DNA from 4 places in the Streptomyces sp. NPDC058086 genome. Region 1 is predicted to be linked to each of the others. Evidence: riboswitches for the same ligand, from Rfam matches in the RefSeq annotation. Region 1 holds a riboswitch; each other region holds the start of a gene.
The links. A riboswitch is a leader RNA that binds a small molecule or an ion and turns the genes downstream of it on or off. The one in region 1 is predicted to bind cyclic di-AMP.
Positions count from the first base shown of each region.

Region 2: another riboswitch for cyclic di-AMP. It lies ahead of ACFVWD_RS00265 (NlpC/P60 family protein); the one in region 1 lies ahead of ACFVWD_RS36530 (M23 family metallopeptidase).
Region 3: another riboswitch for cyclic di-AMP. It lies ahead of ACFVWD_RS20615 (NlpC/P60 family protein); the one in region 1 lies ahead of ACFVWD_RS36530 (M23 family metallopeptidase).
Region 4: another riboswitch for cyclic di-AMP. It lies ahead of ACFVWD_RS10265 (transglycosylase family protein); the one in region 1 lies ahead of ACFVWD_RS36530 (M23 family metallopeptidase).

Region 1 is NZ_JBHVST010000063.1:589-8,000, forward strand. Features, by position in the region: partial or broken gene ACFVWD_RS36515 (GNAT family N-acetyltransferase) at 1-1,450, opposite strand, end outside; gene ACFVWD_RS36520 (HPr family phosphocarrier protein) at 1,630-1,911, shown strand; gene ACFVWD_RS36525 (GntR family transcriptional regulator) at 2,096-2,791, opposite strand; gene ACFVWD_RS36530 (M23 family metallopeptidase) at 3,052-3,816, opposite strand; cyclic di-AMP (ydaO/yuaA leader) riboswitch at 3,829-3,989, opposite strand; gene ACFVWD_RS36535 (M16 family metallopeptidase) at 4,288-5,676, opposite strand; gene ACFVWD_RS36540 (M16 family metallopeptidase) at 5,673-7,013, opposite strand; gene ACFVWD_RS36545 (DNA topoisomerase (ATP-hydrolyzing) subunit A) at 7,293-7,412, shown strand, end outside.
Region 2 is NZ_JBHVST010000001.1:59,324-66,735, forward strand. Features, by position in the region: gene ACFVWD_RS00255 (peptidoglycan DD-metalloendopeptidase family protein) at 1-58, shown strand, start outside; gene ACFVWD_RS00260 (ATP-dependent DNA helicase) at 146-2,710, opposite strand; cyclic di-AMP (ydaO/yuaA leader) riboswitch at 2,982-3,154, shown strand; gene ACFVWD_RS00265 (NlpC/P60 family protein) at 3,162-4,340, shown strand; gene ACFVWD_RS00270 (tellurite resistance/C4-dicarboxylate transporter family protein) at 4,436-5,419, shown strand; gene ACFVWD_RS00275 (hypothetical protein) at 5,501-5,854, opposite strand; gene ACFVWD_RS00280 (NlpC/P60 family protein) at 6,268-7,350, shown strand.
Region 3 is NZ_JBHVST010000024.1:57,608-65,019, forward strand. Features, by position in the region: gene ACFVWD_RS20605 (response regulator transcription factor) at 1-180, opposite strand, end outside; gene ACFVWD_RS20610 (diacylglycerol/lipid kinase family protein) at 373-1,734, shown strand; cyclic di-AMP (ydaO/yuaA leader) riboswitch at 1,850-2,020, shown strand; gene ACFVWD_RS20615 (NlpC/P60 family protein) at 2,077-3,636, shown strand; gene ACFVWD_RS20620 (hypothetical protein) at 3,803-4,990, shown strand; gene ACFVWD_RS20625 (GPP34 family phosphoprotein) at 5,062-5,667, opposite strand; gene ACFVWD_RS20630 (CsbD family protein) at 5,797-5,970, opposite strand; gene ACFVWD_RS20635 (SGNH/GDSL hydrolase family protein) at 6,091-6,993, opposite strand; gene ACFVWD_RS20640 (MFS transporter) at 7,131-7,412, opposite strand, start outside.
Region 4 is NZ_JBHVST010000010.1:17,563-24,974, forward strand. Features, by position in the region: gene ACFVWD_RS10245 (exopolyphosphatase) at 1-103, opposite strand, end outside; gene ACFVWD_RS10250 (DUF501 domain-containing protein) at 261-797, opposite strand; gene ACFVWD_RS10255 (septum formation initiator family protein) at 881-1,357, opposite strand; gene eno (phosphopyruvate hydratase) at 1,459-2,745, opposite strand; gene ACFVWD_RS10265 (transglycosylase family protein) at 3,097-3,816, opposite strand; cyclic di-AMP (ydaO/yuaA leader) riboswitch at 3,821-3,984, opposite strand; gene ACFVWD_RS10270 (transglycosylase family protein) at 4,168-5,166, opposite strand; gene ACFVWD_RS10275 (cytochrome P450) at 5,338-6,621, opposite strand; gene ACFVWD_RS10280 (globin domain-containing protein) at 6,833-7,412, shown strand, end outside.

The DNA.
Region 1 (7,412 bases):
CCCCGGCCTGCCGCAGCAGCGCGGACACGGTGGCGTGCGGCAGCCGGGTGGCCCGTACGGCATGCCCCTGGGGAGCGGCGGCGTGCCGCGCGCCCTGGACCACGACCAGCGGCTTGGCCGCCGCAGTCCTTCGGGCGAGCCGGGTGAACTTGCGCGGGTTGCCGATGGATTCGAGGTACATCAGGGCGACGTCGGTGTCCGGGTCGTCGTACCAGTACTGGAGTACGTCGTTGCCGGACACGTCCGCCCGGTTCCCGGAGGAGACGAAGGTGGATACTCCGGTCACGCCGGTGACGCCGCCGCCGCGCCGGTGCAGCCGGGAGAGCAGGGCGATCCCGATCGCGCCGGACTGGGCGAACAGGCCTATCCGCCCGGGGCGTGGCATCTCGGGCGCGAGCGAGGCGTTGAGGCGCACCTCGGGGGAGGTGTTGATGACCCCGAAGGCGTTCGGTCCGATGATGCGCATCCCGTACGTACGGGCCTGGCGGACGAGTGCACGCTGGCGCTCACGTCCGGCGGGGCCGCTCTCGGCGTACCCGGCGGAGACGACCACGAGGCCCTGCACCCCGTGCTCGCCGCACTCCGCGACGACTTCGGGGACGTACGGCGCGGGCACGGCGACGACCGCGAGGTCGACGGGCTCGGCGATGTCACGGACGGAGCTGTGGGCCGGGACGCCGTCGAGCTCCTTCTCCTGGAGTGCCTTGTTCACGGCGTACAGGCGCCCGGTGAACCCGGCCTCGCGCAGGTTGTCGAGGACGCTGCGTCCCACGCCGCCGGGGGTGCGGCCCGCTCCGACGACGGCGACCGAGCCGGGCGCGAGCAGTCGCTGCACGGACCGCGCCTCGGCGCGCTGCTCCCGCGCGCGCTGCACGGCGAGCGAGCGGTCGGTGGGTTCGAGGTCGAACTCCAGGCGTACGACGCCGTCCTCGAAGTGCCGCTTCTGCTGGTACCCGGCGTCCGTGAACACCTTGATCATCTTGGTATTGGCGGGCAGTACCTCGGCGGCGAAACGGCGGATGTCCCGCTCCCTGGCGACGGCCGCGATGTGCTCCAGGAGGGCCGAGGCGACGCCGCGGCCCTGGTGGGCGTCCTGCACGAGGAACGCGACCTCGGCCTCGTCGGCGGGCGCGGAGGCGGCCCGACCATCGGCATTAATACGGTCATAGCGTACGGTGGCGATGAACTCGCCGCCGACCGTGGCCGCGAGCCCCACCCTGTCCACAAAGTCGTGGTGCGTGAAGCGGTGGACATCCTTGGCGGACAGGCGCGGGTAGGGCGCGAAGAAGCGGTAGTACTTCGACTCGTCCGATACCTGCTCGTAGAAGCTCACCAGCCGCTCGGCGTCGTCGACGGTGATGGGCCTGATGCGGGCGGTGCCGCCGTCGCGCAGCACCACGTCGGCCTCCCAGTGGGAGGGGTACTCGTGCCGGTCCGACGAGGTCTGCATGGGCCCCAGAGTACGGCTCGCGTCCGACAACGGCGCGAGGCAGGCTAGGGGCACCGAAGTCGGATCCAGGCCGGGATCCGACGCGGAGTCCGGGACGGGAACAGCACCCTGCCCCGGGCTCGCTTCACGTTGTGGAAGACTGGTCTAGACAACCCTGAACACCTGAAGGGCAGCATCACATGGCTGAGCGCCGCGTCAACGTCGGCTGGGCCGAGGGCCTCCACGCCCGTCCCGCCTCCATCTTCGTCCGGGCGGCCACGGCCTCCGGTATCCCCGTGACGATCGCCAAGGCGGAGGGCAACCCCGTCAACGCGGCCTCCATGCTGGCGGTCCTCGGCCTGGGCGCCCAGGGCGGCGAGGAGATCGTCCTCGCCTCGGACGCCGAGGGTGCGGACGCCGCGCTCGACCGGCTGGCGAAGCTGGTGGCGGAGGGTCTCGAGGAGCTCCCCGAGACCGTCTGAGAAAGAGCCCCCCGAGCGGGGTTCCTCAATTGACGGCGGGAGTGGTCTTCGCACCAAAAGACCCCGCCCCGCACACATTCGAAGGGCTCGCCTGAAAACATCGGGCGGGCCCTTCGCTTTTCTCAATTGCGGGCAGCAGAAATAATCTCCCGCGAATTACCCCTCTTTGTATACGGCGCCGGTGTTAATGACGCACGCCCGTCATGTTTACGGGATGTTGCGAAGTCCTCACACGCTCCGGCCGATCTCCCCCGCCGGGAAAGCGCAGCCGGTGCGCGACCGTCGCGCGCTCGGTGTGCAGCGCCGTGACGGCCCGCGCCCGCTCACTGTCGCCGCGCGCCACCGCGTCCACGATCCCGCCGTGCTCCGCCCAGGACTCCGCCGGACTGGCCGGCGCCTCGACCGCGTACATCCAGGCGATCTTGTGCCGCAGCTGGGCCAGCGTGGAGGTCAGCGCGGGGCTCCCGGAGGCCTGCGCGAGGGTCTCGTGGAACCAGCCGCCGAGCGAGCGCAGATCCTCGCTGTTCCCCCTCCTGGCCCGCTCCTGCCCCAGCCTGACCAGGCCTCGAAGCACCTTGAGGTGGGCCTCGGTGCGCCGCTGCGCGGCCCTCGCGGCGCCCAGCGGCTCCAGGAGCATGCGCATCTCCAGCAGGTCCGCGGCCTCCTGCTCGGTGGGCTCCGCGACACACGCGCCCGCGTGCCGACGGGTGACGACGAAGCCCTCGGCCTCCAGCGTGCGCAGGGCCTCGCGCACGGGGACCCGCGAGACGCCGTAGCGGCGCGCGAGCAGTTCCTCGGTGAGCCGGCTGCCGCGCTCGTAGACACCCGCGACGATGTCGTCACGGATCGCCGTGCATACCGAGTGCGCGGGAATGCGCATGACCGGACCTCCGCCTTAATCCCCGCGAAACGCGGTCGATTGACGCTTGTTCAGCGACTCTATTGCAGAGAGCCGGAATTTCCGATGGCGGGCCGGAATCCATGGATATTTTTTGGACAGACAGTCGTTCGAAACGACGAAGCCCCGGCCGAGGGGAGCCGGGGCTTCGGAAGTGTTGACGCCGGTCGTCGGACGTTCACGGTGCGCGAGCGGCAGAGGATCACGCCGTGCGAGCGGCAGACGTCCACGCCGTGCGAGCGTCAGACGTTCACGCCGTGCGAGCGAAGGTAGGCGACCGGGTCCATGTCGGAGCCGTACTCCGCCGTCGTACGGGCCTCGAAGTGGAGGTGCGGCCCGGTGGTGTTCCCGGTGGAGCCGGAGAGGCCGATCTGCTGGCCCGGGGTGACCGTCTGCCCCACGGAGACGCCGATGGACGACAGGTGGCCGTACATCGTGTAGGTACCGTCGTGCATCTTCAGGACGATCTGGTTGCCGTAGGCACCGCCCCAGCCGGCCGTGACGACCGTGCCGGAGCCGACCGCGTGGACCGAGGTCCCCGAGGCGGCGTGGAAGTCGACGCCGGTGTGGCTGCCGGAGGACCAGAGGCTGCCGCCGGTCTTGTAGCCGGTGGAGATGTACGAGCCGGTGATCGGCAGGACGAAGGTGTTGAGCCGCTTGCGCTCGGCGGCGCGGGCGGCACGCTCCTTGGCCTCGCGCTCCTTCTTCGCCTCCTCGGCGGCCTTCTTGCGCGCGGCTTCTTCGGCCTTCTTGCGCGCGGCGGCCTCGTCGGCGGCGCGCTGCTGGGCGGCGGCCTGCGCGTCGATCTGGGCGGCGACCCTGTCGCCGAGGGTGACGGCCTGGGTCAGCCCGGTCTGCTCGACGGAGGCGTCCGCGGCGAGGGCCGGGGCGGCCAGGGTTCCGATGACACCGGTGGTGGTGAGCGCGGCGACGCCGACGGCGTTCGTGGTGGAGCGCTTCACGCGGCTCGGACGGCGGTGTTTCCCGGGGCCACAGGTGAACGCCATGTAGGGGCTGATCCTTTCCTTCCCTCTCGCCTACCGGGTTAGCTGACGGGTTCGGAGCAGGAAGGTCTCCTACGGACCCCCTCCAGGGAGGGCGTCCGATTCACCCCAGGGACTACGTGTGGGTCCCCGGCTCCCCTGGCTCGCGCCGTACGGGGACTCGGCGATGACTGTCCGGTGCCGCGGGCGCGGCGCACTGCCTGACGAACAGCCGCCCCGACGCTAGACGGGGCGTCTTTCAATCAACAAACGGATCACGGTTTTTGTAGTGCATGCCACAGGGCAGACGGGCAACCTCCCTACCAATACGGACATCTTGGGGATGAAGTCCAAGCTAAATCCGAGCGGAAATCCGAGCAAAAAGGGGCCCGGGCGACTCTTCAGTCACCCGGGCCCCACGGAGTCACGCTCTTCCGCTCCGCGTGCGGCTCGGCTTCCAGCCGGCTTCCACTGAGCCGCTGCTCCGCCGAACCTCTACTCCGCCGAAACGACGGTCACTTCACCGATTCCGAGGGCCTTGACGGGCTCCTGGATGTGCGCGGCGTCGCCGACGAGGACGGTCACCAGACGGTCCACCGGGAAGGCGCTCACGGCGGCCGCGGTGGCCTCCACGGTGCCGGTCGCGGCGAGCTGCTGGTACAGCGTCGCCTGGTAGTCGTCCGGCAGGTACTGCTCGACCTGGTCCGCGAGCGTGCCCGCGACGGCCGCCGCGGTCTCGAACTTGAGGGGCGCCACCCCCACCAGGTTCTGTACGGCGATGTCGCGCTCGGCGTCCGTCAGGCCCTCGGCGGCGAGGGTGCGCAGCACCTTCCAGAGGTCGTCGAGCGCCGGGCCGGTGTTCGGGGTGTCCACGGAGCCGCTGATGGCGAGCATCGCGATACCGGTTCCGTCCGGGGCGGCACGCAGGACCTGGCCGAACGCCCGCACACCGTAGGTGTAGCCCTTCTCCTCGCGCAGGACACGGTCCAGGCGCGAGGTGAGGGTGCCCCCGAGGCAGTACGTACCGAGCACCTGGGCGGGCCACACACGGTCGTGCCGGTCGGCGCCGACGCGGCCGATGAGCAGCTGCGTCTGGACCGCGCCGGGGCGGTCCACGATGATCACACGGCCGGTGTCGTCGGCGGTCACCGGCGGCACGGGGCGCGGCTCGGCGGACGAGCCGGTCCAGTCGCCGAGCGTCTCGGCGAGCAGCGCGTCGAGGTCGACGCCCGTCAGGTCGCCGACGATCACGGCGGCGGCCGTGGCGGGACGTACGTGCTTGTCGAAGAAGGCGCGTACGGCCGCCGAGTCGATCTTCTGGACGGTCTCCTCGGTGCCCTGGCGCGGGCGCGACATGCGCGAGGTCGCCGGGAACAGCTCCTTGGAGAGCTCCTTGGCGGCACGCCTGGCCGGGTTGGCCGTCTCGTGCGGGATCTCGTCGAGCCGGTTGCGCACCAGCCGCTCGACCTCGCTGTCCGAGAACGCCGGTGCCCTCAGGGCGTCGGCGAGCAGCCCGAGCGCCTTGGGCAGGCGAGAGACGGGCACTTCGAGCGACAGGCGTACGCCGGGGTGGTCGGCGTGCGCGTCCAGGGTGGCGCCGCAGCGCTCCAGCTCGGAGGCGAACTCCTCGGCGGAGAGCTTGTCGGTGCCCTCGGAGAAGGCGCGCGCCATGATCGTGGCGACGCCGTCGAGGCCCGCGGGCTCGGCCTCCAGCGGCGCTGCGAGCAGCACCTCGACGGCGACGACCTGCTGGCCGGGGCGGTGGCAGCGCAGCACGGTCAGGCCGTTGTCCAGCGTGCCGCGCTCGGGCGCCGGGAAGGCCCAGGGCTTGGGCTGACCCGCCTGGGGCTGCGGGTGGAAGTCCATGGTGGCGAGCTCGGTCACTTCGCCGCCTCCTCGTCCTCTTCGGTGGTGTCGGCAGCGACCGGCTCGTACACGAGCACCGCGCGGTTGTCGGGGCGCAGGCGGGACTTGGCGACCTCCTGGACCTCCACGGCCGTGATGTCCAGGACGCGCTGTACGGCCGTCAGGGCGAGCTGCGGGTCGCCGAACAGGACGGCGTACCGGCACAGTTCGTCGGCGCGGCCCGCGACCGTACCGAGCCGGTCCAGCCACTCGCGCTCCAACTGGGCCTGGGCGCGCTCCATCTCCTCGTCCGTGGGGCCCTCCTCGGCGAACCGGGCGAGCTCCTCGTCGACGGCGGACTCGATCACCGGGACCTCGACGTCACCGGACGTCTTCACGTCCAGCCAGCCCAGGGAGGGCGCTCCGGCGAGCCGCAGCAGGCCGAAGCCTGCCGCGACGGCGGTGCGGTCGCGGCGTACGAGCCGGTTGTAGAGCCGGGACGACTCGCCGCCGCCGAGGATGGTGAGCGCCACGTCGGCCGCGTCGGCCGCGCGTGTGCCGTCCTCCGGGAGCCGGTAGGCGGCCATCAGGGCGCGCGCCGGGACCTCCTCCTCGACGACCTCGCGCAGCTGCTCGCCGATGACCTCGGGCAGCGAGCCGTCGCGCGGGGCGGGCTTGCCGTCGTGTCCGGGGATGGAACCGAAGTACTTCTCGATCCAGGCGAGCGTCTGCTCCGGGTCGATGTCCCCGACCACGGAGAGCACCGCGTTGTTCGGCGCGTAGTAGGTGCGGAAGAAGGCGCGGGCGTCCTCCAGGGTCGCCGCGTCCAGGTCCGCCATCGACCCGATCGGGGTGTGGTGGTACGGGTGGCCCTCGGGGTAGGCGAGCCCGGTCAGCTTCTCGAAGGCGGTGCCGTAGGGCACGTTGTCGTACCGCTGGCGGCGCTCGTTCTTGACGACGTCCCGCTGGTTCTCCATGGACTCGTCGTCGAGCGCGGCCAGCAGCGAGCCCATGCGGTCGGCCTCCAGCCAGAGGGCGAGCTCCAGCTGGTGGGCGGGCATCGTCTCGAAGTAGTTGGTGCGCTCGAAGCTGGTCGTTCCGTTGAGGGAGCCGCCCGCGCCCTGCACCAGTTCGAAGTGGCCGTTGCCCTTCACCTGACCGGAGCCCTGGAACATCAGGTGCTCGAAAAGGTGAGCAAGGCCGGTACGGCCCTTGACCTCGTGCCGTGAGCCGACGTCGTACCAGAGGCACACCGCCGCGACCGGGGTCAGGTGGTCCTTGGAGAGCACCACGCGCAGGCCGTTGGCCAGGCGGTGCTCGGTCGCTGTCAGGCCGCCGGAGCCTGCCTCAGCTGTGGCCGTGTGACCCATGGGCATGTACGTCCCTTCGATCGCGGAAACTGCAGAATTCCTGCCGGTCCTGCCACTGTATGCAAGCGCGCCGACAGGTGGCGAAGTTCCCGCACCTCGTACGCCGAGAGCGAGAATTCCTGAGGTGGGAGGCCGGACTTCCGTTCACCGTGAGCGATCGGAACGGGGCGCCGTGGAGCCTCTATGGACGGGTCGCGGTCCGCGTTGTCAGTGCGGCGGTCCACAATGGTGCGCGTCAGAACCCGTTCATGCCCCGGCAGAGACTGTGAAGGAGTCGCAGCAGCGATGGCCCGCCGCAGCACGAAGACCCCGCCGCCCGACGACTCGTACGAGGAGAAGATCCTCGACATCGACGTCGTGGACGAGATGCAGGGCTCCTTCCTCGAATACGCGTACTCGGTCATC
Region 2 (7,412 bases), on a different contig from region 1:
CGGTTCGGCGATCGACCCGCTGCCGTGGCTGCGCAGCCACGGCCTGGACCCGACGTAACCCACCGGCTCCTCACCCGACTCACCCGACGACGTGACCGAACGCCGTCGCCGGGCTCCGAGCTGCCGCCCCGTAGAACCCGTAGAACTACAGCTTCTCCACCGGCGCGTACCGCAGCAGCAACCGCTTCGGCTTCGCCTCGCCGAAGTCGACCGTCGCCTCCGCGTTCGCGCCCGTTCCCTTCACGCCGACCACGGTGCCCAGGCCGAACTGGTCATGGGTGACCCTGTCGCCGACCGCCAGCGAGACCACCGGCTTCTCGGAGATCCCGCGGCGCGTCGCGAAGCCGGAGGCGCCGGACGCCGCGGACCGCGAACGCGAGGACGACAGCGAGGCGGCCACACCGGAGACGGGCCCCGAGGACACGGGAGCGGTCGCGCCGGTGCGCTTCCACTCCAGGTGCGTCTCCGGGATCTCCTCCAGGAAACGGGACGGCGGGTTGTAGGAGGGCTGGCCCCAGGCGCTGCGCATGGACGAACGGGTGAGGTACAGCCGCTCCCGCGCGCGCGTGATGCCGACGTACGCGAGGCGCCGCTCCTCCTCCAGCTCCTTGACCTGTCCCAGCGCGCGCATGTGCGGGAAGACGCCGTCCTCCATGCCGGTGAGGAAGACGACCGGGAACTCCAGGCCCTTGGCGGTGTGGAGGGTCATCAGGGTGATGACGCCGTTGCCGTCCTCCTCGTCCGGGATCTGGTCGGAGTCGGCGACGAGCGCGACCCGCTCCAGGAACGCGGAGAGCCCACCGGACGCCGTACCAGCACCCGCAGCCGCACCGGCACCGGCACCGGCATCCGCCGTACCCGCAGCCGCCCCCGTGCCTTCGCCCTCGCCCTCGCCGGTCTCCTGCTCGAACTCCAGGGCCACGGCGGCGAGCTCCTGAAGGTTCTCGATCCGGGTCTCGTCCTGCGGGTCGGTCGAGGCCTGCAGCTCGGCGAGGTAGCCGGTGCGCTCGAGCACCGCCTCCAGGACGGTCGCCGGGCCCGCGCCGGACTCGACGATCGTGCGGAGGTCCTCCATGAGCGTGTTGAACCGCTTCACGGCGTTCGTCGACCGCGCCGCCATCCCGTACGCCTCGTCGACGCGGCGCAGCGCCTGCGAGAAGCTGATCTTCTCGCGCTGCGAGAGCGCGTCGATCATGGCTTCGGCGCGCTCGCCGATGCCGCGTTTGGGAACGTTCAGAATGCGGCGCATCGGGACCGAGTCCTCGGGGTTGGCCAGGACCCTCAGGTACGCGAGGACGTCCCGGACCTCCTTGCGCTCGTAGAAGCGGACGCCGCCGACGACCTTGTAGGGCAGGCCGACGCGGATGAAGATCTCTTCGAAGACACGGGACTGGGCGTTCGTCCGGTAGAAGACGGCGACGTCGCCCGCCCTGGCCTCGCCCGCGTCGGTGAGACGGTCTATCTCGTCGGCGACGAACTGGGCCTCGTCGTGCTCGGTGTCGGCGACATAGCCGGTGATGTTCGAACCGGCGCCCGCGTTGGTCCACAGGTTCTTGGGGCGGCGGGACTCGTTGCGCTCGATGACCGCGTTGGCGGCGGACAGGATCGTCTGGGTGGAGCGGTAGTTCTGCTCCAGCAGGATCGTCGTCGCGTCCGGGTAGTCCTCCTCGAACTGGAGGATGTTGCGGATGGTCGCGCCGCGGAAGGCGTAGATCGACTGGTCGGCGTCGCCCACGACGCACAGCTCGGCGGGCCCGAGCTCGCCCTCGGCGGGCGGCGCGTCCTCGGGCCGGTCACCGACGGCCGGGCCGACGAGCTCCCTGACCAGGGCGTACTGCGCGTGGTTCGTGTCCTGGTACTCGTCGACCAGGACGTGGCGGAAGCGGCGCCGGTAGTGCTCGGCGACGTCCGGGAAGGCGCGCAGCAGGTTGACCGTGGTCATGATCAGGTCGTCGAAGTCGAGCGCGTTGGCCTCGCGCAGCCGCGACTGGTACATCGCGTAAGCCTGGGCGAGGGTCTTCTCGAAGCCGTCGGCGGCCTGGGTGGCGAAGTCCTCCTCGTCGATCAGCTCGTTCTTCAGGTTCGAGATCTTGGCGCTGAAGGACTTGGGCGGGAAGCGCTTGGGATCGAGATCCAGGTCACGGCAGACGAGCGCCATCAGCCGCTTGCTGTCGGCGGCGTCGTAGATCGAGAACGAGGAGGTGAAGCCGAGCTTCTTGCTCTCGCGGCGCAGGATCCGCACACACGCGCTGTGGAAGGTCATCACCCACATCGCGTTCGCGCGCGGGCCGACGAGCTGCTCGACGCGCTCCTTCATCTCACCCGCGGCCTTGTTCGTGAAGGTGATCGCGAGGATCTGGCCGGGGTGGACATGACGCTCGCCCAGCAGATGGGCGATGCGGTGGGTGAGCACCCGGGTCTTGCCGGAGCCCGCGCCGGCCACGATGAGCAGCGGGGAGCCGGAGTGCACCACGGCCGCGCGCTGGTTCTCGTTCAGCCCGTCCAGCAGGGCCGCCGGGTCCACGGCGGGGCGGGGCGCGCCGTCGCGGTAGAAGGCGTCCCGGCTCGCGGGCACGTCGAAGCGGCCACCGAACAGGTCGTCCGGAAGCGGCTCCGGTGCCCCGTCCTCGGGCGGCGGCGGGGGCTCTTCCTCGTGGGCCCCGGAAGGCTGGAGGTCCGCCAGAAAGCTGTCATCAAAGAGGCTGCTCATCGCTCTCCGAGTCTAGGCGGCCTCACTGACAACCCGCGGCCACCCTGGAAACCCGACCGGTTTTTCCGCGACCGCGCACGATTCCTTTCCCGCACGGGACGCCGTCACCGTTCAGGATCGCTTCATTACGGTCAGCCACGATCAATGACCCCCAAGGTCAAGGTCACGAAAATGTATCGGGCATATCGCACATCAAACTTCACAGAACACTTATGAGTTGGCTAGCGTGCCGGGCAGGCCGCTCGACCCAACCGGCGAACACCGCCGGGCCGTGCGGCCTCCGCCGAGTCCGGTGCGCCGTACGGCAGCCGGAGCCGGGGACCCAACCGACCTTGGGGTGAATCGGTCCAACTGTCCGCTGGGGCAAGGACCGTAGGGCAAACCTTCCGGAAGCACCCGCCCGAACCCGACAGCTAACTCGGTAGGCGGAAGACGGAAGGAGTCGCCTCTCTTGGCGTCGCACCGCAAGTGGAGTCCTACGGGTACGCGCATAGCGGGTATACGGACCCCCGCCCTCGCCACGGCGGCCCTCACCTCCGTGGCCCTGCTCTCCCAGACGGCGAACGCCGCACCCTCGGCCGATTCCAAGCCGAGTGTCGAAGAGGTCGAGAAGAAGGTCGACGACCTCTACCACCAGGCCGAGGCGGCGACCGAGAAATACAACGCGACCAGGGAGAAGACCGCGCAGCAGCGCAAGCGCGTCGACTCCCTCCTCGACGACGTCGCTCAGCGCACCGAGAAGCTCAACACCGCGCGCGAGGAGCTGGGTTCGTTCGCCGCGGCGCAGTACCGCACCGGCGCCGCCGCCCCCGACACCGCGACCCTCCTGCTGGCCGACAACCCGCAGGACTACTTCGACCAGACCCAGCTGATGGACCGGCTGACCAGCCGCCAGAAGGTGGCCGTCGACGACTACATCACCGAGCAGGCCGCCACCACCAAGAAGCGCGCGGAGGCCTCCCAGAGCCTGCAGACGCTCACCACGACGCAGAGCGCGCTGAAGACGTCCAAGGCCGACGTGCAGCGCAAGCTCGCCGCGGCGCGCGACCTGCTCTCGAAACTGACCGCCGAGGAGAAGGCCCGGCTCGCGGCGATCGAGAAGAAGCAGCAGGAAGCGGCCGACCGCAAGGCGGCGGAGCTGGCCCAGCAGCAGGCCGCGGCGGAGAAGAAGGCCCAGGAGGCGGCCGCCCAGCAGCAGACGACCTCCGGGACCACCGGCACCTCGGGCACCTCGGGCACCTCGGGGAGTTCGACCACCGACTCCTCGTACACCGCCAAGGCCGACAAGGCCCTCGCCTTCGCCCGCACCCAGATCGGCAAGCCGTACGTCTGGGGCGCGACCGGGCCCGGCTCCTACGACTGCTCCGGCCTCACCCAGGCCGCCTGGAAGGCCGCCGGCGTCGATCTCCCGCGTACCACCTGGGACCAGGTCAACGTGGGCACGACGGTCCCGCTCTCCGACATCAAGCCCGGTGACCTCGTCTTCTTCTACGACGACATCAGCCACGTCGGCCTCTACATCGGCAACGGCATGATGATCCACGCCCCCAAGCCGGGCGCGTACGTCCGCGAGGAGTCGATCTTCTACGGCGGCGAGTCGATCATCCACAGCGTGGTGCGTCCGGCCTAACGCCCCGGCGCCCGGCACGCGCGCGTGGGGCTCATCGAGCTCCACGCGCGCGTGGCCCGCCGCCAACCCGCTCGAAGGTCCTTAGCATCGGGCCCATGTCAGCCATCTCCCCGCCCGGCACCCGGTGGACCGGCCTGCGCACCTGGTGGCTGCAGAGTCCGCCGGGCGCCGGAGCCGCGATCCTGGCCACCGGCATCATCTCGATCGGGCTGGAGCAGACCGGCTACGAGATCCTGTCCCGGATCGTGCTGGCCCTCGCGGCCGTCGGCTGGCTCGGGCTCGCCGCGGCCTTCGTCGTACGGCTGCTGCGGGAGCGGGAGCGGTGGCTGACGGAGGCCGGTACACCGAGCGCGCTCACCGCGGTCGCGGCGACCACCGTGCTCGGCACGCGGCTGGTCACACTGGGGTGGGAGGTGCCGGCCGAGGCCCTGCTCGCCCTGTCGGCGGCGCTCTGGCCGGGGCTGCTCCTCCTGGTCGTACGGCAATGGCGGCCCCGTATGCCCGGAGCGGTGTTCCTCGGCTGTGTGGCCACGCAGGGGCTCGCGGTGCTGGGCGCGACGCTCGCCCCCGCGACGCACACGGACTGGCTCGCGCACACCGCGCTGGTGCTGTTCTGGCTGGGGCTCCTGCTCTACACGATGGCGCTGTTCTACTTCGACTACCGCGAGGTCGCCACGGGCGCCGGGGACCAGTGGGTCGCGGGCGGCGCGCTCGCCATCTCGGCGCTGGCGGGGTCGAAGCTGATCCTCGCGTACCAGGCGGACATCTACCTGTGGAACAACGACGACAACGGCGTGCTGCGCTGGGTGACCGAGGCGCTGCTCGTGCTCGTCCTCGGCTCGTACTGCGTGCTGGCCGTGACGGAGGCCCTGTGGCCCCGACCGCGCTACGACGTGCTGCGCTGGGCGACCGTGTTCCCGCTGGGAATGACGGCGGTGGCGGCGCTGTCGGTCGCGGCCGCCATCGGCGTCGGCTGGCTCAGGGGGCTCGGGCAGGTACTGCTGTGGATCTCGGTCGCGGCGTGGCTGGCGGTGGTGGTCGTAGCGCTCAGGCGTCCTCAGGAGCCGCAGAAGCCGTAGCGCCGTCGGGCGTCCGCACGAGCCGTAGCCGTCGGGTGTCCGGAAGCGCCGTAGCCGTCCGTGGGGGCCTTCGGGGAGCCGTCAGGTCCAGAGCACCGCGATGAAGATGTTCGCGGTCGTGAGCAGCCCTACGAGCCCGAACAGGCCCTTGTCCACCTTCTCGTCGTCCCGCTTCACATAGACGAGCCCGAGGATCACGATCAGCAGGGCGAGCTTCACGCCGATCTTGATGGTGTTGACCGAGTGGTCGTCGGCCTGGTTGAGGCCGACGAGGGCGACGCCCGTGACCAGCATGGTCAGCGCGCCGTGCAGCATGGCGGGGACGAACCGGGCGGTGCCCTGGCCCATCGCCTTCATCTGGGTGAGGAAACCACCGAGGAGCGAGGCGATGCCGATGATGTGCAGGCCGACGAAGAGATGGATGAGTACGTCCATGGAGCCGGAGCCTAATCGGCGGCCCTCACCCCTCTTGTCACCGGCCCACCCCCTGTAGACCACTACCACCTGGGAACCACCGATTGCCCCGGAACCGCCCCATCGGTCATCACACCGCGTGAAGTCGACGGCGCCGGGCCGGGATCACGGTCAGATGCGGTCACCCCGCGATCCAGTGGCGCCACTTCCGTACATGACGTTACCGGGGCATCACTCTCAGGTTTAGCGTCCTCCACCAGGTGACCGGCTCCCCACCGCCGCCCGGGCCAGGGGCGGCAGCCGGACACCACCGCCGAGAAAGGTCCGGCGGCGGCCCGCTCCCCCTGTGTGGGGCCGCCGCCGGACGTGTCCCCCGCTGACCGCGCTCGTCCCCGGCGGTCGTAGGCAAGTCTCCGGGAAGGATGTGGGCCCTCGTGGCAGCGCACCGAAAGCCCAGACAGCGCTCGCTCGGTGGAAACACGGCCCGCACAGCCGCCACCATCGCCCTCGCGGGCGCGGCCACGGCGACGGGCTTCGACGGGACGGGGCACGCGGACCCGCAGCTGTCGCCGGCACAGGTGAAGGCCAAGGTGGACAAGTTGTACGAGGAGGCGGAGGTCGCCACCCAGAAGTACGACGGCGCGAAGGACAAGGCCGACAAGGCCGAGCAGCGGCTGAACGCGCTGCGCGACGAGGCGGCGCGCAAGGAGGACCGGCTCAACGACGCTCGGGACGCGCTGGGTTCGATCGCCGCCGCGCAGTACCGCAGCGGAGGCCTGGACCCCGCGCTGCAACTCGCGCTCTCCGACAACCCCGACCAGTACCTGGAAGGGGCCGCGTTCGCCGAGCGGGCCGGCAGCCGGCAGGCGGAGGCCGTGGCCCGGGTGCGCAAGCAGCTGCGGGAGATCGAGCAGCTGCGCGGGGCCGCGCATGTCGAGCTGGCCTCACTCAAGTCGCGTCAGGCGGAGCTGAAGCGGGCCAAGAAGACGATCACCGGGAAGCTGGACACGGCGCGGCAACTGCTGTCGCGGCTCACCGACGAGCAGCGCGCGCAGCTCGGGGACCTGGGAGCGGCCGGGGGCACGGGAAGCGCCGGGCAGCGCGCCTCGCGCTCCGCCGCGCGGGACCTCGGCCCGGTGTCGTCGCCCGGCTCCGTCGCGGCGCCCAACTCCCGTGCGGCGGAGGCCGTCGCGTACGCCTACGGGAAGCTCGGCAGCCCCTATGTCTGGGGCGCCACCGGGCCCGACGCCTTCGACTGCTCGGGCCTGGCCCAGGCCGCGTACCGCGCCGCGGGCATCTCGCTGCCGCGCACGACGTACGCGCAGATCAACGCCGGACGCCGGGTCTCGCGGTCCGAACTCCGCCCCGGTGACCTGGTGTTCTTCTACTCGGGAATCAGCCATGTGGGCATCTACGTCGGAAACGGCCAGATGATCCACGCCCCGAACCCGTCGGCGCCCGTGCGGCTGGCGCCGGTCGACGAGATGCCGTTCGCGGGAGCCACCCGAGTGGCGTGAAAGACGCGGGGGCGACCGCGGTGTGGTGCGGACGGAGAAGTGGATCACGGTAGCGTCGACGC
Region 3 (7,412 bases), on a different contig from region 1:
GGGCATCGAGATGTCCAGCACGATCACGTCCGGCGGTGTCCGCCGGGCCACCGCCAGGGCCGGCCGGCCCCCGTCGGCCAGGTCCACGGCGAATCCGCCGAGCCTCAGTCCGCGCTCCAGCGAGCGGCGGATCGCCGCGTCGTCGTCCACGACCAGGACACGGCCGCGCTGCCCACTCATCACCACTGCCCCTCCCCGGCGCACCGCCGGGGCTCGCCGCCGCCCATGGTGCATCAGCCGCGACGGTCCCGGCCCCGAGGGGTGGGCCCAGGGTTCGGTGAATCGCCCGGGCCGGGACCGATCGGCGCCTGCCCTCGCGGAGCGTGGCGGTTGCGCGGGGCCTGACCCGGCGGTTGCATACAACGTGTGTCGATGGGTGTGGACGCGAGCGGGCAGGTCGGCCACGGGAAACGGTGGGCGGCCAGGGCCGCGCTGGTCGCGGCCGCGCTGGCGGTCCTGCTGCCACTCGGTTACGGAGGCGTGGACGGCATACTGCTGCTCCTGGCCGCGCTCCTCGGCGTGGCTGTCACGGCGGCGGCGCTGTGGTGGGCGCTGACCCGGCGCGGCCCGCTCCGCTGGGTGGCGGCCGTGCTGGCGGCCCTCGCGCCCGGCGCGGTGCTCACCCTGTTCGGCGTGGCAGGCTTGCTCTGGGCCATCCCCGTGTCCCTGGCGCTGTGGACCGTGGCCGTCTGGAGCGGCCGGTACGCCCTTCGGAGCGACCGGACACGCCCCCCGCGCCCGAAGGAACGCAGGGCATCACCGCCGCGGCGCCCCTTCCTCCTCATGAACCCGCACTCCGGCGGCGGCAAGGTGGCGAAGTTCGGGCTGCGGGAGAAGGCGGAGCGGCTCGGCGCGCAGGTCGTGCTCCTCGACCCGGATAAGCATCAGGACGTCACCGCGCTGGCCCGGGCCGCCGTCGCGGACGGCGCGGATCTGCTCGGCGTCGCCGGAGGTGACGGCACCCAGGCGCTGGTCGCGGCCGTCGCCGCCGAACACGGTCTGCCGTTCCTGGTGGTCTGCGCCGGCACCCGCAATCACTTCGCCATGGACCTCGGCCTCGACCGCGACGACCCGGCGACCTGCCTGGACGCCCTGACCGACGGCGTCGAACTCCGCGTGGACCTCGGCTTCGCCGGCGGTCACCCGTTCGTCAACAACGCCTCCTTCGGCGCGTACGCGGCGGTCGTGCAGAGCCCCGCGTACCGTGACGACAAGATCGGCACCATCCTGGACCTCCTGCCCGACCTGCTCACCCGCCAGCGCGGGCCGCGACTGACCGCCCGCGCCGCGGACACCACGCTCGACGCCCCGCAGGCCGTGCTGGTGAGCAACAACCCCTACCGCACCAACGATCCGGCCGGTCTCGGCCGCCGCGAACGCCTCGACTCCGGGCTGCTCGGCGTCCTCGGCATCACGGTGGACAGCGCGGCCGAGGCCGCCGCGCTCGTACTGGACCCCGCGCCGAACGGACTCGCGGTCCTGACCACCCGCGAGGTGGTCATCGACGCCGACCGCGCGGAGATCGAGGCCGGCATCGACGGCGAGGCCCTGGTCCTGCCCGCCCCGGTCCACTGCCGCGTCGAACCCGGCGCTCTGCGCGTCCGCGTCCCCAAGGAACGGCCCGGTGTACCCGAGGCCCAACCCCCCTTGGACTGGCGCCGGTTGCGGACGCTCGCGGCGACCATGGGGCGCACGGCGGTCGTACGACATCCTGGTCGCAGCCGGGACACGTAGACGAAGGTCACAATTACATATCGGACAGTTCGCGCTCCAATCTTCACACCAGGCACACAAATTGGCTAAGTTGGCGGCAGGCCGCACGACTCCCTCCGGCGAACCTCGCCGGGTCGCGCGACCTCCGCCGAATCCGATGCCCCCGCGGCAACCGGAACCAGGACCCAACCGACCTTGGGGTGAATCGGCCCAACTGCCCACTCGGGCAAGGGCCGTAGGGCATGCCTTCCGGAATCTTCCGCCCGAACCCGACGGCCGACCCGGTAGGCGGAGTACGGAAGGAGTACGGCTCCCATGGCGCCGGAACGAACCCCGCGCCCTGGAGGCGGCAGCCTCCCTGGCATGCCCGACTCCGCACGCGCGACGGCCGCCCTCAGTGGCGCGGACGGTCCGAGCCGCGAGGAGGTGCAGCAGCGGATCAGCTCCCTCTACGACCAGGCCGAGAACGCCGTCGGGTTCGTCAACGGGACCCGCGCGATGACCACAGGGAGCCGAGGCCGCGTCAACCCGGCGCCGGAAACCGCGCGCAGGCGCCGCGACCCCGCCCTCGACGACATCACCAAGACCTGGTTCGACGCGGCGCGCACGCAACTGGGTCCGTCCGCACCGGCCAGACTGCCGGCCGACCGGATGCCGAACCGCCCGGCCGAGGCGCGGCCCACGGGCCCGGCGAAGCGGCCGGAGGACGGGCTCACCAACCGTGGGCGGGAGTTGACCGCCCGCCCGGTTCTGGAGTTGACGGCAGGCCCCTCCGCCGAGGCGGCCGCCGGGCCCGTGGCCGAATTGACGGCCAGGGCCGTCGCCGCGCTGCCGGCCGCGCCGGTGCCCGCGCCACAACCTGCGCAGGAGGCCGCCACGGCCCTGCTGCCCGCGCTGCCCGCCGGTCCGGGGCAGTCCTCGTTGAAGACGTCCAAGGAGAAGATCCAGCGGAAACTGGCGCTGGCCCGTGAGCTGGTGTCCAAGCACGCCGCACAGTGGAACCCCGGGCCCGCGGCGATCGAGTCACGTCCGGCCGAGGGTGTCTGGCCCACCCCGGAGGATCAGGCTCGCAACCAGGCGGCGGAGTGGCAGCGACAGCAGCCGACCGCGCTCGGCGCGGACATGTCCCTCGGTACCGGGATGCCGCTCGGCACGAACATGCCCATGGGGACAGGGATGCCGCTCGGCACGGACGCGTCCATGGGTACGGGAATGCCCCTCGGCACGGACGCGTCCATGGGTACGGGAATGCCCCTCGGCGCGGACATGTCCCTCGGTACCGGGATGCCGCTGGCCGCGGGGATGCTTCCCGGCGCGGACATGTCCCTCGGCAGAGGCCTGCCGCTGGCTACGGACATGTCCATGGGTACGGGGATGCCGCTCGGCGCGGACATGTCCATGGGTACGGCAATGCCCCTCGGCACGGACATCTCCATGGGTACGGCAATGCCCTTCGGCGCGGACATGTCGCTCGGTGCGGGGATGCCCCTGGCCTCGGGTGTGCCCGTAGGCACCGGCGCGGTCAACACGGTCAGCCCCGTCGGCGCCGCGGAGTCGGCGTACGGCGGGAAGGCCGCCAAGGCCCTTGCCTTCGCCCGCACGCAGATCGGCAAGCCGTGCGTCTGGGGCGCGACCGGACCGGACTCGTACGACTCCGCCAGCCTCGTTCAGGCCGCCTGGAGGGCCGCCGGAGTCGCGCTCCCGCGCACCGTGCACGGGCAGGCGACCGCCGGTGCGGCGATTCCCCTGACCGACATCCAGTTCGGCGACCTGATCTTCTTCTACGACGACGTCAGCCACGTCGGCTTCTACACCGGCAACGGCATGATGATCCACGCCCCCAGCCCGGGTGCCTCGATACGCGAAGAGTCCATCTTCTTCGCCGGGCAGAAGGCGATCCACAGCGCGTTGCGCGCGGCGTGACGGACTGCGCCACATCAATCAAGACCCCAAAGCGCACATAAGGCACTGGAACGGCCGGAATTTCGCAATAGGGGATGTACGTGATCCGCGCGGACCTCGCCGCCCGGCTCGCCACCTGCGCTGACCATACTGGGTGCGCACGCCGCCTCCCACCGCAAAGTGACTCATGCCCAAGCCTTCCACCGCCCGCGCCACCGCTCCGGAAACCGTCTGGCTGGCCGGCGGGCGCCATGTCGGGCCCGCCCCGCAGGAGATCCTCAGGGAGAACCTGCGGAGGCTGAAGGCCGACGAGACGATCCACGACTTCCTGGAGGCGGAGAGCTCCTCTGACTCCGAGGGGCATGTCTTCGAGGCACGTTGGCAGGTCGACGACGCCGTCACGGTTCGCGCACGGCTCACGACGGACGGGCGCGATCACGCCACCGAGGGAAGCCGCTGGACGCTGGTGGCCGAGGCGGAACGGCCCTGGGACCTCGCGTGGCCCTCTCCCGCGACCATGTTCTGGCCCGAGGGACACGAGATCCCCTGGGACCACGACATCGTGGCCGGGCTCCGCCTGCGGGACATCAACCCGCTGCCGCAGGACGACAAGGCGCTGCGCCGCCTGCTCAAGGAGGCCGCGCAGCACAGCTGGAGCATCAACGTCGTCATCCACGAGGCGATGACCACCGACGAACGCGGTCGCCTGCCGCTGGCCCGGCTGCTCCCGCCCGGTCTGCGTCACCGCGTCGTGGAACACCGCGCCGCGCCCGAGCAGTTCCAGACGGTCAACTGGGCGCTGTACGACCTGGGTGTACGGGTACCGCGCGGTGGCGCCGTGATCCTGCCCGGTTCCCCCGCCCGGCCCGGGTACGACGAGCAGGACTCCACGGTACGCAGTGTGTTCCTCGACGGCTCGGAGCCGACGGAGCTCCTGGAGAAGGTCGTACGGCACGCGGCACTGCCCCGGCCGCTGACGGAGGCGGCGCAGGACGCCCTCACCGGCCTCCGGGAGGACTGGAAGCTGCTGACGCTGGAGGAGGCACGGGCGCTGGTGGCTGTGTACGCCGAGGCACTCGACGCCATGACGAAATCGCGCGACCAGTACCGCGAGGCGACCGAACTCGCGCATGCGGCGCTGGCCGACCTCCGAGACCTCCGGACGACGGCGTCCGGCGCGCACGAGGCGACCGCCGGCCAGGACGGGAACCCGCTGCACCAGCTGACGCGGACGTTCCAGCGGGTCGCGGGCACCGTACGGGCACGGCGTGCGGCCCGCGACGACGCGCCGGACCGGGGCACCGCCAGGGGCACTGACACCGGAACCGGTGCCGGCACCGGCACGCCCGAGAACCAGCCCGGCAAGGGCGAATGATCGCTACCGGAAACCGGCGCCGGCCCGAGGCCACCCGCTGAAACCGGCGTGTCGCGGCGCGCCCGCTCGCATCACGCACCTCGCCAGAGGTTGGCGAACGCCGCGTTCTCGATGGACCGGCGCTGGCGTACCGCTTCCAGTTCCATGACCGCGTCGTTGACGGCGGCCAGCACGGTCGTCACCGCGTCGTCGGTCACGACCGGACCGTCGGCGCCCTGCTCGGCCGGAATCCCGACGGCCGCCGCGAGGGAGACGAGGACGGGCTCGTCGGCGGCCCAGCGGTGCAGGGCCCGGCGCCGGGCGGGCGAATCGACCACGACCATCCGGACGGCTCCGAAAAGCAGTCGGCGTTGGCGTTGCCGGGTCAGCTGGCCGTCCGCCTCCAGGGCGGCCAGATGGACCGCGGCCAGGCCGCGCCCCCTGCGCCACAGCCAGTCCTCGACCGGCTCGTAGGGCACCTGGCGTACGAGCGAGGACGCCGCCTCGGCCAGGAGGCGGTCTTCCGTCGTCGGCTCCGGTGCCGGCACGAGGCGGTCGCCGTCCAGGTGGACGGCGTCAGCGGCGAGGAGGTCGATCACCTCGGCTCCGGCGAGTGCGAGGGACAGGTCGCCCTGCCCCACGGGGCGGTCCGGGTCCACGTCCATGGCGGTGATCAAGAGGTCCCTGGCCGTGGTCATAGATGGCTCCCCCACACAGTCGCCGGAGGGGAAAGCCTACGATCTTCGGCGGGGAAAGCCTACGATCCTCCACCGCCCGGCGCGCGTGCCCGCTCCGCGTACGCCGTCCGCCCCACGAGCGGCCGGACGTCAGCCGCGGAAGATGTCCTTGGTCTTCTCCTTCGCCTGGCGCGCGTCGCCCTTGGCCTTCTCCACACGCCCCTCGGCCGTCATGCGCTCGTTGCCCACGGCACGGCCCGTGGTTTCCTTGATCTTGCCCTTGGCCTGCTCGGCCTTCGCCTTGGCTTTCTGGTCGCGAGCCACGGAACTCACTCACCTCTCGGCGCTCTCGACGTCAGGTGCTCACTGACCCGTGTGACCCTGGACAGGTCCTGTAAACATGCCTGGTCCGTGGAGCGTGTGGGAATCGCGTGGCACGGGGGGCTACAGCCGCCGGATCACCGCCTCGGCCATGGCCGCCTCGCCCTTGGCGTTGGGGTGTGCGGGGGCGGCGGGTGAAGCGGGCTGCAGCGGCTCGATCCACCGGTCGGCGGGTGCCTTGCACATGTCGTGTCCGACGGTGGGTTCGTACGTGTCGACGTATTCGGCACGGCTGAACCGGGCCACCGTGCGCATCATCAGGTTGAGCCGCTTCCCGACGTCACGCAGGTAGGCGAAGTCCTTGGCGGCGAAGGGGACGGACGGATAGCAGCCGCTGCCGTCGTCGGGCAGGAGGTCCGGATAGCCGACCACGAGCACGCGGGCGTGCGGCGCCCTGTCGTGCACGGCACGCAGCACCCGCGCGATCTTGGGAGCCGTCTCGATGATGTTCAGCGTCAGCTGGTCGAAGCCCGAGGAGTTGTAGTACTGCTGGCAGGGGTTGCCCGACGGGTCCTTTGAACTCAGCGCGGCACAGGTGCCGATGATGGAGCCGAAGCCGACGTCGTTGCCGCCTATCTGCACGGTCACCAGATCCGTGGAGCGCTCGACGGCGTTCAGTTGGGGTCCGTTGGTTCCCTGCGCCTTCCACATGTTGTCGGTCGTCGCGCCGGCGCAGCTCACGTCCGTGAACGTTCTGGTCGACCGCCGCGTCGCGACGAGCGAGGGGTAGTTCTGGTCGGAGCGGGCGCAGTTGGCGTCCACCTGACGAGGGATCAGAGGTCCGGAGGTGTACGAGTCGCCGAGCGCCACGTAGTCGGTTCCCCGGTGGGAGTGCGATCCGCTCGCGACGGCGGGAGACGCGGAGGCGACACCGAGCAGAAGGACGCCGCAACCGAGGGCGGCTCCCAGCGCGGAGGCGTGTCGTCGTCTTCGGGTGGCATCGCCCCGGACCACGTGATGCTTCATCATCTCTCCTCCGTCGACACTGACGCGGCGTTCCTTGCACGCTCAACATCGCTTGTATACCGGCCGGTAGGTCGCTGGAGAAGAGATCTGTCACATATGCGGGAACCCGTTCCGGTAGGGCAACCGGGCGGCGGCCGTCAGCGCGCGTCGGCGGTCTTCAGAGCGGCCTCGGGCTCGACCTCAGTGGTCACCGGTGCCGTCGCGGTGGCCGCCTGCCGCCTGCGCAGGCCGACCGCGCTGAGCACCGCTCCGATCGCGAGGGCCACCACGGCGCAGAGCAGGGCCGCGCGCAGCCCGGACAGGAAGTGGTCGGAGGCGGTCTGGCCGACGAGAAGGCCCATCACCGCGACCCCTGTGAGGCCGCCCAGCTGACGCGAGGCGTTGAGGACACCGGAGGCGATACCGGCGTTGGCCGGGTC
Region 4 (7,412 bases), on a different contig from region 1:
TCCGGCGGTCCAGTTCGACGAGTTCGCCCGTCGCCGGGTTCGCGTCGGCGACGAGGAGGCGGATCGAATTCGTACCGCAGTCGATGGCGGCGACCCTGGTCATCGGTTGTTGTCTCCTGCTCGTGAATTCGGTTCGACGACGTGCGACCGGTCCGGGGATCCGGGGCGAAGCCCCGCCTTGGGGGGCGCGGGAAACTGCGCGCTCAACCCCCACCCACCCGCAGACAGAACACGCACCGGGAGAAGGGGGCGCAGCCCCCTCACTCTCCCTCGGACGGCGACTCCGCCGTCACCACGCACGCACCCTTGCGCCACCACTCCGGCAACATCGCGATCGCCTCGTCGCCCAGCGGATTCACCCCCGGCCCCGCGGCCAGCGAGTGCGCCACCAGCACGTGCAGACACTTCACCCGGTCCGGCATCCCCCCGGCGCTCGGAAAGCCCGCCAGCACCTCGATGGCATCGCGCCGCGCGATGTAGTCCTCGTGGGCGGCCCGGTACGCGGCGGCCAGCTTGGGATCGGTCGCCAGCCGGTCCGTCATCTCCTTCATGACGCCGTCCGCCTCCAGCGTGCCGATCGCGGAGGCCGCGCGCGGGCACGTGAGGTAGTACGTCGTCGGGAACGGCGTACCGTCCGGCAGCCGGGGCGCCGTCTCCACCACGTCCGGCTGACCGCAGGGACAGCGGTGCGCGATCGCCCGCAGCCCGCGCGGCGGCCGGCCGAGCTGTTGCTTGAAGGCCTCGACGTCCGCGTCGGTCGGCTCGGTGCGCGGGGTGGGCGGCGGGGGCGTTTCCATGCCTGTGCTCAAGTCTCTTTCTTCTTCGATTCACCGGTTCACCGGTCGTCAGGTCACCGGTCGTCAGGTCACCGGCCATCAGCTCACCGGTCGGAGTGGTCCGACTTGTCGACGCCGTCCCAGACGTTGGCGTACCAGGGGCGGGCTGCCACCCCCAGATCCGTACGCGACTGCTTCGCCGCGTCCGGGTCGATCACGATGTATCCGGTCTCGCCCGGCATCACATAGTGCAGCCGTTCCCGGATCTGCTGCTTCGCGTACGCGTCGTCCTGCCAGCGCGCCTTGAGGTCGCGCAGCTGTTCGACCCGGGCGCGGGCCCGCTCCTGCTGTCGCTCCAGATCGGCGATCTCGGCGCGCTGGGACACGTACTGCCTTATCGGGTACGCGAGGGCCACGATCAGAGAACAGAGTACGAGAGCCAGCAGCGCGGCGCGGCCGGTCAGGCGCGAGCGGCGGGCCTGGCGCTTGGTCTGCGAGCGGTAGACCCGGGCCGCCGTCTGCTCGCCGAGCAGCTTCAGCCTGGTCGCGGTGGAGAACCGGTCCCGGTCCTTCACGGCCATGTCCAGCCTCCCGTTCACACGCGCGTACGTCCCCGGACACGGTACGGGACCGGGTACGGGGACGTACGTACGACTGGCTAAGGCTTGACCGTCGGCGGGTGTCAGCCCTTGAAGCGCGGGAAGGCGCTGCGGCCCGCGTACACCGCCGCGTCGTCGAGGATCTCCTCGATGCGCAGCAGCTGGTTGTACTTGGCGACGCGGTCCGAGCGGGCCGGGGCGCCGGTCTTGATCTGGCCGCAGTTCACCGCGACGGCGAGGTCGGCGATGGTGACGTCCTCGGTCTCGCCGGAGCGGTGCGACATCATGCACTTGAAGCCGTTGCGCTGGGCCATCTCGACGGCGTCCAGGGTCTCGGTCAGCGAGCCGATCTGGTTGACCTTGACGAGCAGGGCGTTCGCGGAGCCCTCCTCGATGCCGCGGGCCAGGCGCTCCGGGTTGGTGACGAAGAGGTCGTCGCCGACGATCTGGACCTTGTCGCCCAGCTTCTCGGTGATGACGTTCCAGCCGGCCCAGTCGTCCTCGTACAGCGGGTCCTCGATGGAGACCAGCGGGTACGCGGAGACGAGCTCCTCGTAGTACTCGGTCATCTCGGCGGCCGAGCGGGACTTGCCCTCGAACTCGTACTTGCCGTCCTTGTAGAACTCGGACGCGGCGACGTCGAGCGCGAGCGCGATCTGCTCACCGGGGATGTAACCGGCCTGCTTGATGGCCTCGAGGATGAGGTCGAGCGCGGCGCGGTTCGACTCCAGGTTCGGGGCGAAGCCGCCCTCGTCGCCCAGGCCGGTGGACAGGCCCTTGGTCTTCAGCACCTTCTTGAGGGTGTGGTAGACCTCGGCGCCCCAGCGCAGGGCCTCGGAGAAGGACTCCGCGCCGATCGGGGCGATCATGAACTCCTGGATGTCCACGTTGGAGTCGGCGTGCGAGCCGCCGTTCAGGATGTTCATCATCGGAACGGGCAGCAGGTGCGCGTTCGGGCCGCCCAGGTAGCGGAAGAGGGGGAGGTCGGACGCCTCGGAGGCGGCGTGCGCGACGGCGAGCGAGACGCCGAGGATGGCGTTGGCGCCGAGCGAGCCCTTGTTGTCGGTGGCGTCCAGGTCGAACATCGCCTGGTCGATCAGGCGCTGCTCGGTGGCGTCGTAACCGACGAGCTCCGGGCCGATCTGCTCGATGACGGCGAGGACGGCCTTCTCGACACCCTTGCCGCCGTAACGGTTGGGGTCACCGTCACGCAGCTCGATGGCCTCGAAGGCGCCGGTGGAAGCGCCGGACGGAACGGCGGCACGACCCGTGCTGCCGTCGTCGAGGCCGACCTCGACCTCGACCGTGGGGTTGCCTCGGGAGTCCAGGATTTCCCGGGCTACGACGACGTCGATGGACGGCACGAGCATCTCCTTCTGGGATGTGACGCGGGTACGCGGAGCCTGTGATGGCTTCGCGACATGAGCCTAACCGCCTCGGGGGGATCGGCCAGCCGGTCGCCCACCCCTTGGGCAGAACTGAACGTACACATTGTTCCAGAACGGAACAAAAACGGGTACCGAAATCCGGGTACGAAACCCTCGGCACGAAACCCTCGGCACGAAACGCCGGATACGAAAAACCCCGCTCCGGTGCGTACGGGGGAACACGCACCGGAGCGGGGGGCCCGTGGGGACGGGGGCGACCCTCATCGGGGGCTCCAGTGTGGAGACCCCCTTCATGAGGGACCTGTCATTCAGCTGAGGCGAAGCTGCCGATCATCAGCCGAGGTGAAGCTGCTGACCCGGGTAGATGAAGTCGGCGTCGTCGACGATGTCCTTGTTCAGCTTGAACAGCTGCTGCCAGCCGCCCTTGACCTTCTTCTTCTCGGCGATCGAGCTGAGGCTGTCACCCTTGACGACCTTGTACTCGCCGTCACCCTTCTTGACCTTCTTGCCGGTCGGGGTGGAGACGGTCTTCCCGGCGGCCGGACGGGACGCCGAACGGGAGGCCGCGGTGTCCGTCGAGCGGGTGACGGTGCTGGTGCTCGGCGAGCTGTTCGACGAAGAGCTGTTCGAGGAAGACGAGGTCGACGGGGTGCTCGCACCGCCGGTGTACGCGGCGCCCGACAGGCCCGTGCCACAGGTCGGCCAGGCGCCCTTGCCCTGGGCGGCGAGGACCTTCTCGCCGATGGTGATCTGCTGCGACTTGGAGGCCTGGTTGGCGGTCGCGGCGTACGCGGTGCCGCCGTACGCGGCCCAGGTGGAGGCCGAGAACTGCAGACCGCCGTAGTAGCCGTTGCCGGTGTTGATGGACCAGTTCCCGCCGGACTCGCACTGGGCGACGGCGTCCCACTCGGAGGCGGTGGCGGCGGAGGCGCTGCCGGCCGCCATCAGCGGAGCGGCGATGGCGACACCGGTGACACCGGCGAGCGTGGCGACACGGGTCGTCCGGTTGAAAACGGTCGGACGGCGGTGCTTGCCCTTGCTGGAAAACAGCATGGAGAGATCCCCTCACCGACGCCTGCGAGGTGAGCTGTCGGGTTCGGGCGGGTGAGTGCCCGGCCGTGCGCTCTGAGCGCTCGGCTTCACCCCAAGCCACTCCCGGTCAACTACCGGGTGCGGCACTTACCTTGGGTCCCCCGCTCCTGCCTACGGCGCTGACGCGTCGACTGTTCCCGTACGGCCGTTGGCAGGATTCGGCGTTGGCGACCGTCGGGGCCCGCTGTGGCGAGCGGTCATGACCGTAAGCAGCCGATCGGCTGAATTCCAAAGACGATCAGGGCCTTTGAGATCCATCTCTCACTCGCAGCAAACCGGACATTACGCAGCGAACCATGACGCGAACTGCCCCTACTTTTCGCCCGATTCAGCACCAACTGCAAGGCTCTGACCGGGGAGGATGAGGTTCGGATCGGCGCCGACCGTCTTCTTGTTCGCGTCGTACAGCTCGGCCCATCCGCCTTCGAGGTCGAGGGCGTCCGCGATGGTCCAGAGATTGTCTCCGGCGCGCACGACGTAGGAGCCGTCGACGACATCGCGGGAGGCGCCGGCGCCGCGCGAGGCGTGCCGCCCGGAGGAGTCGTCGGTACGGCCGTCCACGGCGCTGTCGGTGGTGTTCTCGTCCGCGTTGTCGCCGCGGTGGCGCCCGGCGCCGCCCGTCGCGTTCTCGGACGTACCGGAAGAGCCGTCACTCTGGCCGGAGTTGCCCGAGTTGTCGCTCTTCGTCGATTTCGAGCCGGAGTTGCCCGCCCCCTGATCGCCGCCGCCGGTGTCGGCCTTCGTCGTGTTCTCGGTCGCCTTCCCGGTCGCCTTCGAGGACGAACCGGACGAAGACGAGTCAGACGAAGAAGAATCGGAAGTCGAGCCGGACGAGGCGGGCGGAGTCGACGTCGCAGATGAACCGGACGAACCGGCTGAATTCGATCCGTTGGGCGAATCGTTCGCCACGCCCGTGTCGACCAGGATGTCGCCCGAGTTCTTGCTCAGCCCGGAGAGCGGCCCACAGGTCGGCCAGGGAGTGAGGCCCTGGTCGTCGAGGAGCTTCTCGGCGATGGCTATCTGCTGCGAGCGGCTGGCCTCGTCGGCGCTCGACGCGTAGGTGAGACCGCCGTACTTCTCCCAGTCCGCCTGGCTGATCTGGAGTCCGCCGTAGTACCCGTTGCCGCTGTCGACACTCCACTGGCCGGCGCTCTCGCACTCGGCGACCCGGTCCCACGTGGTGCCGTCGGCCGCGCTCGCACTGGTGGCACCGAGCAACGGGATCGCGATGGCGGATCCGGTCACTCCTGCCGCGACGATGAGGGCCGGGGCCTGACGGGGGCGACGATGGCGGCCGTTCCCGGAGAGCATGCGGAAGCCTTTCACGTGACAGCAGGTGACTACGCGACGTATGAGTCGCGTTGACGAGTGAACGTATCCGCACCCGAACACTTGTCACAAGTCGATGCAGCGTAGATCACGTGAAGATCACAGAGTTGAGAGCGTGTCAGGTTTACGCGCCCGCGGGTGTATGGTCGCCCGCTATCGCGAGACCGGTACCGGAGGCGTGAACTCCACTGGAAGCGTGCGCAATCCGCGCATAATGAGCCCGCCGCGCCAGCGCAAATCGGCTGAATCTCCCGCGAGTTGAAGGTCGGGGAGACGGGTGAGGAGAGTGGCGAGCGCGGTCTGGCCCTCCAGCCGGGCGAGCGGGGCTCCGAGGCAGTAGTGGATGCCGTGACCGTAACCGAGGTGTTGGTTGTCACGGCGGGAGAGGTCGAGTGTGTCCGGCCGTTCGAACCGCGCGGGGTCACGGTCCGCAGCCGCGAGGACCACGAGGACGGGGTCGCCGGGTGCGATGTCCTGACCGCCGATGCGGACGGCCGCGGTGGCGAACCGCCACGTGGCCAGTTCCACGGGCCCGTCATAACGGAGGAGTTCCTCGACGCCGGTCTCGAGGAGTTCGCGTTCGTGGGCGGCGAGGGACTTCTGGAGGCGCGCGCGCTGCTCGGGGTGGGTGAGCAGGGCGTACGTGCCGTTGCCGATGAGATTGACGGTCGTCTCGAACCCGGCGAAGAGAAGGATGAAGGCCATGGCGGCGGCCTCGTTCTCCGTGAGGTGCTCGCCGTGGTCGGACGCGCGGATCAGGCCGGAGATGAGGTCCTCACCGGGCGCGGGCGTATCCGGAAGGCCTTCCCGCTTCTTGTGGATGAGCTCGAGCAGATACCCGCGCATCTTCTTGACCGACCGCGCGACCCCGCCCCGCGGCCCGCCACCGTGCCGGATCATCATCCCCGCCCAGTCACGGAAGTCGTCCTGGTCCTCGCGGGGTACGCCCAGCAGGTCGCAAATGGCGTAGATGGGAAGCGGGAACGCGAACTCGTGGATCAGGTCGGCGGAACCCTTCTGCGCGAACTGGTCGATCAGCTGATCGGTGAGCTCCTGCACACGCGGCGCGAACTCGGCCACCCGTCGCGGCGTGAACGCCTTCGAGACCAGCCGCCGCAGCCGGGTGTGGTCCGGCGGGTCGATGTTCAGCAGATGTGTCATCAACTCGGCCTTGCGCTCCCCTGGAATACCCGTCTTCCCCTTCGCGTGGGCGGGTTCGTCGTGGTGCGCCGGATTCTTGCTGAGCCGCGCGTCGGCGAGCGCCTGCTTGGCGTCCGCGTACCGCGTCACCAACCAGGCCTCCACCCCACTCGGCAGCCGCGTCCAGTGCACGGGGGCGTGCTCCCGCAGCCAGGCGTACGCGGGGTAGGGATCACTGGCGAACTCCCAGGTGAAGAGTTCGGGAGCGGGGCTGAACGGCGGCGGCTGATCGGTCACTCCCTGACGGTATCCGGAGGGAGGGGAAGGGCGGCACGGCGGAGGGAGGGGCCGGGGCGGAGAGGAGAAGAGCGGGGAAGAGCGGGGCGGCATGCCGGAGGGAGGGGGAGCGGGGTTGGGGATGGCGCAAGCCGCGCCCCTTTCATCCCGGACCATCCCTGAATCGGCTGCTGTTTGACTCCACGGCTCGCCGCCTCCCTAAATTCGCGCCGTGGACCCCGAAATACTCAGATCCAGCTTCGCGGTCGTCGAGAGACGGGCCGAGTTCGCGGTCAAGTACTTCTACTCGCATCTCTTCCGGCACAACCCGGACATCCGCGGGCTCTTCCCCCTGGACTTCCCGGAGGACATGGAGCGACAGCGGGACCGGTTGTTCGCGGCACTCACCTATGTGATGGAGCGGCTGGAGGATCCGACGCTGCCGGGATATCTGCGGGAGCTGGGACGGGACCACCGGAAGTACCTGGCCGAGCCGGAGCACTACGCCGCCGTGGGGGCGAGCCTGATCGCCGCGTTCGCCGCCGTCGCGGGGTCGGCGTGGAACGCGGAGGCCGAGAAGGCCTGGGCCGAGGCATACGGGGCGATCACGAACGTCATGCTCCAGGGCGCGTGGGAGGCACAGCACGAGGGTGAACCGCCCTGGTGGGACGCCGAGGTCGTGTCCCGGACCCGGTACGGCGACGACCTCGTCGTACTGACCCTCCGCCCGCACCACCGGCTGCGCTACTCCCCCGGCCAGTACGTCAGCGTCAGCGTCCCGCACCTGCCGGGCATCTGGCGTCCCTACTCGC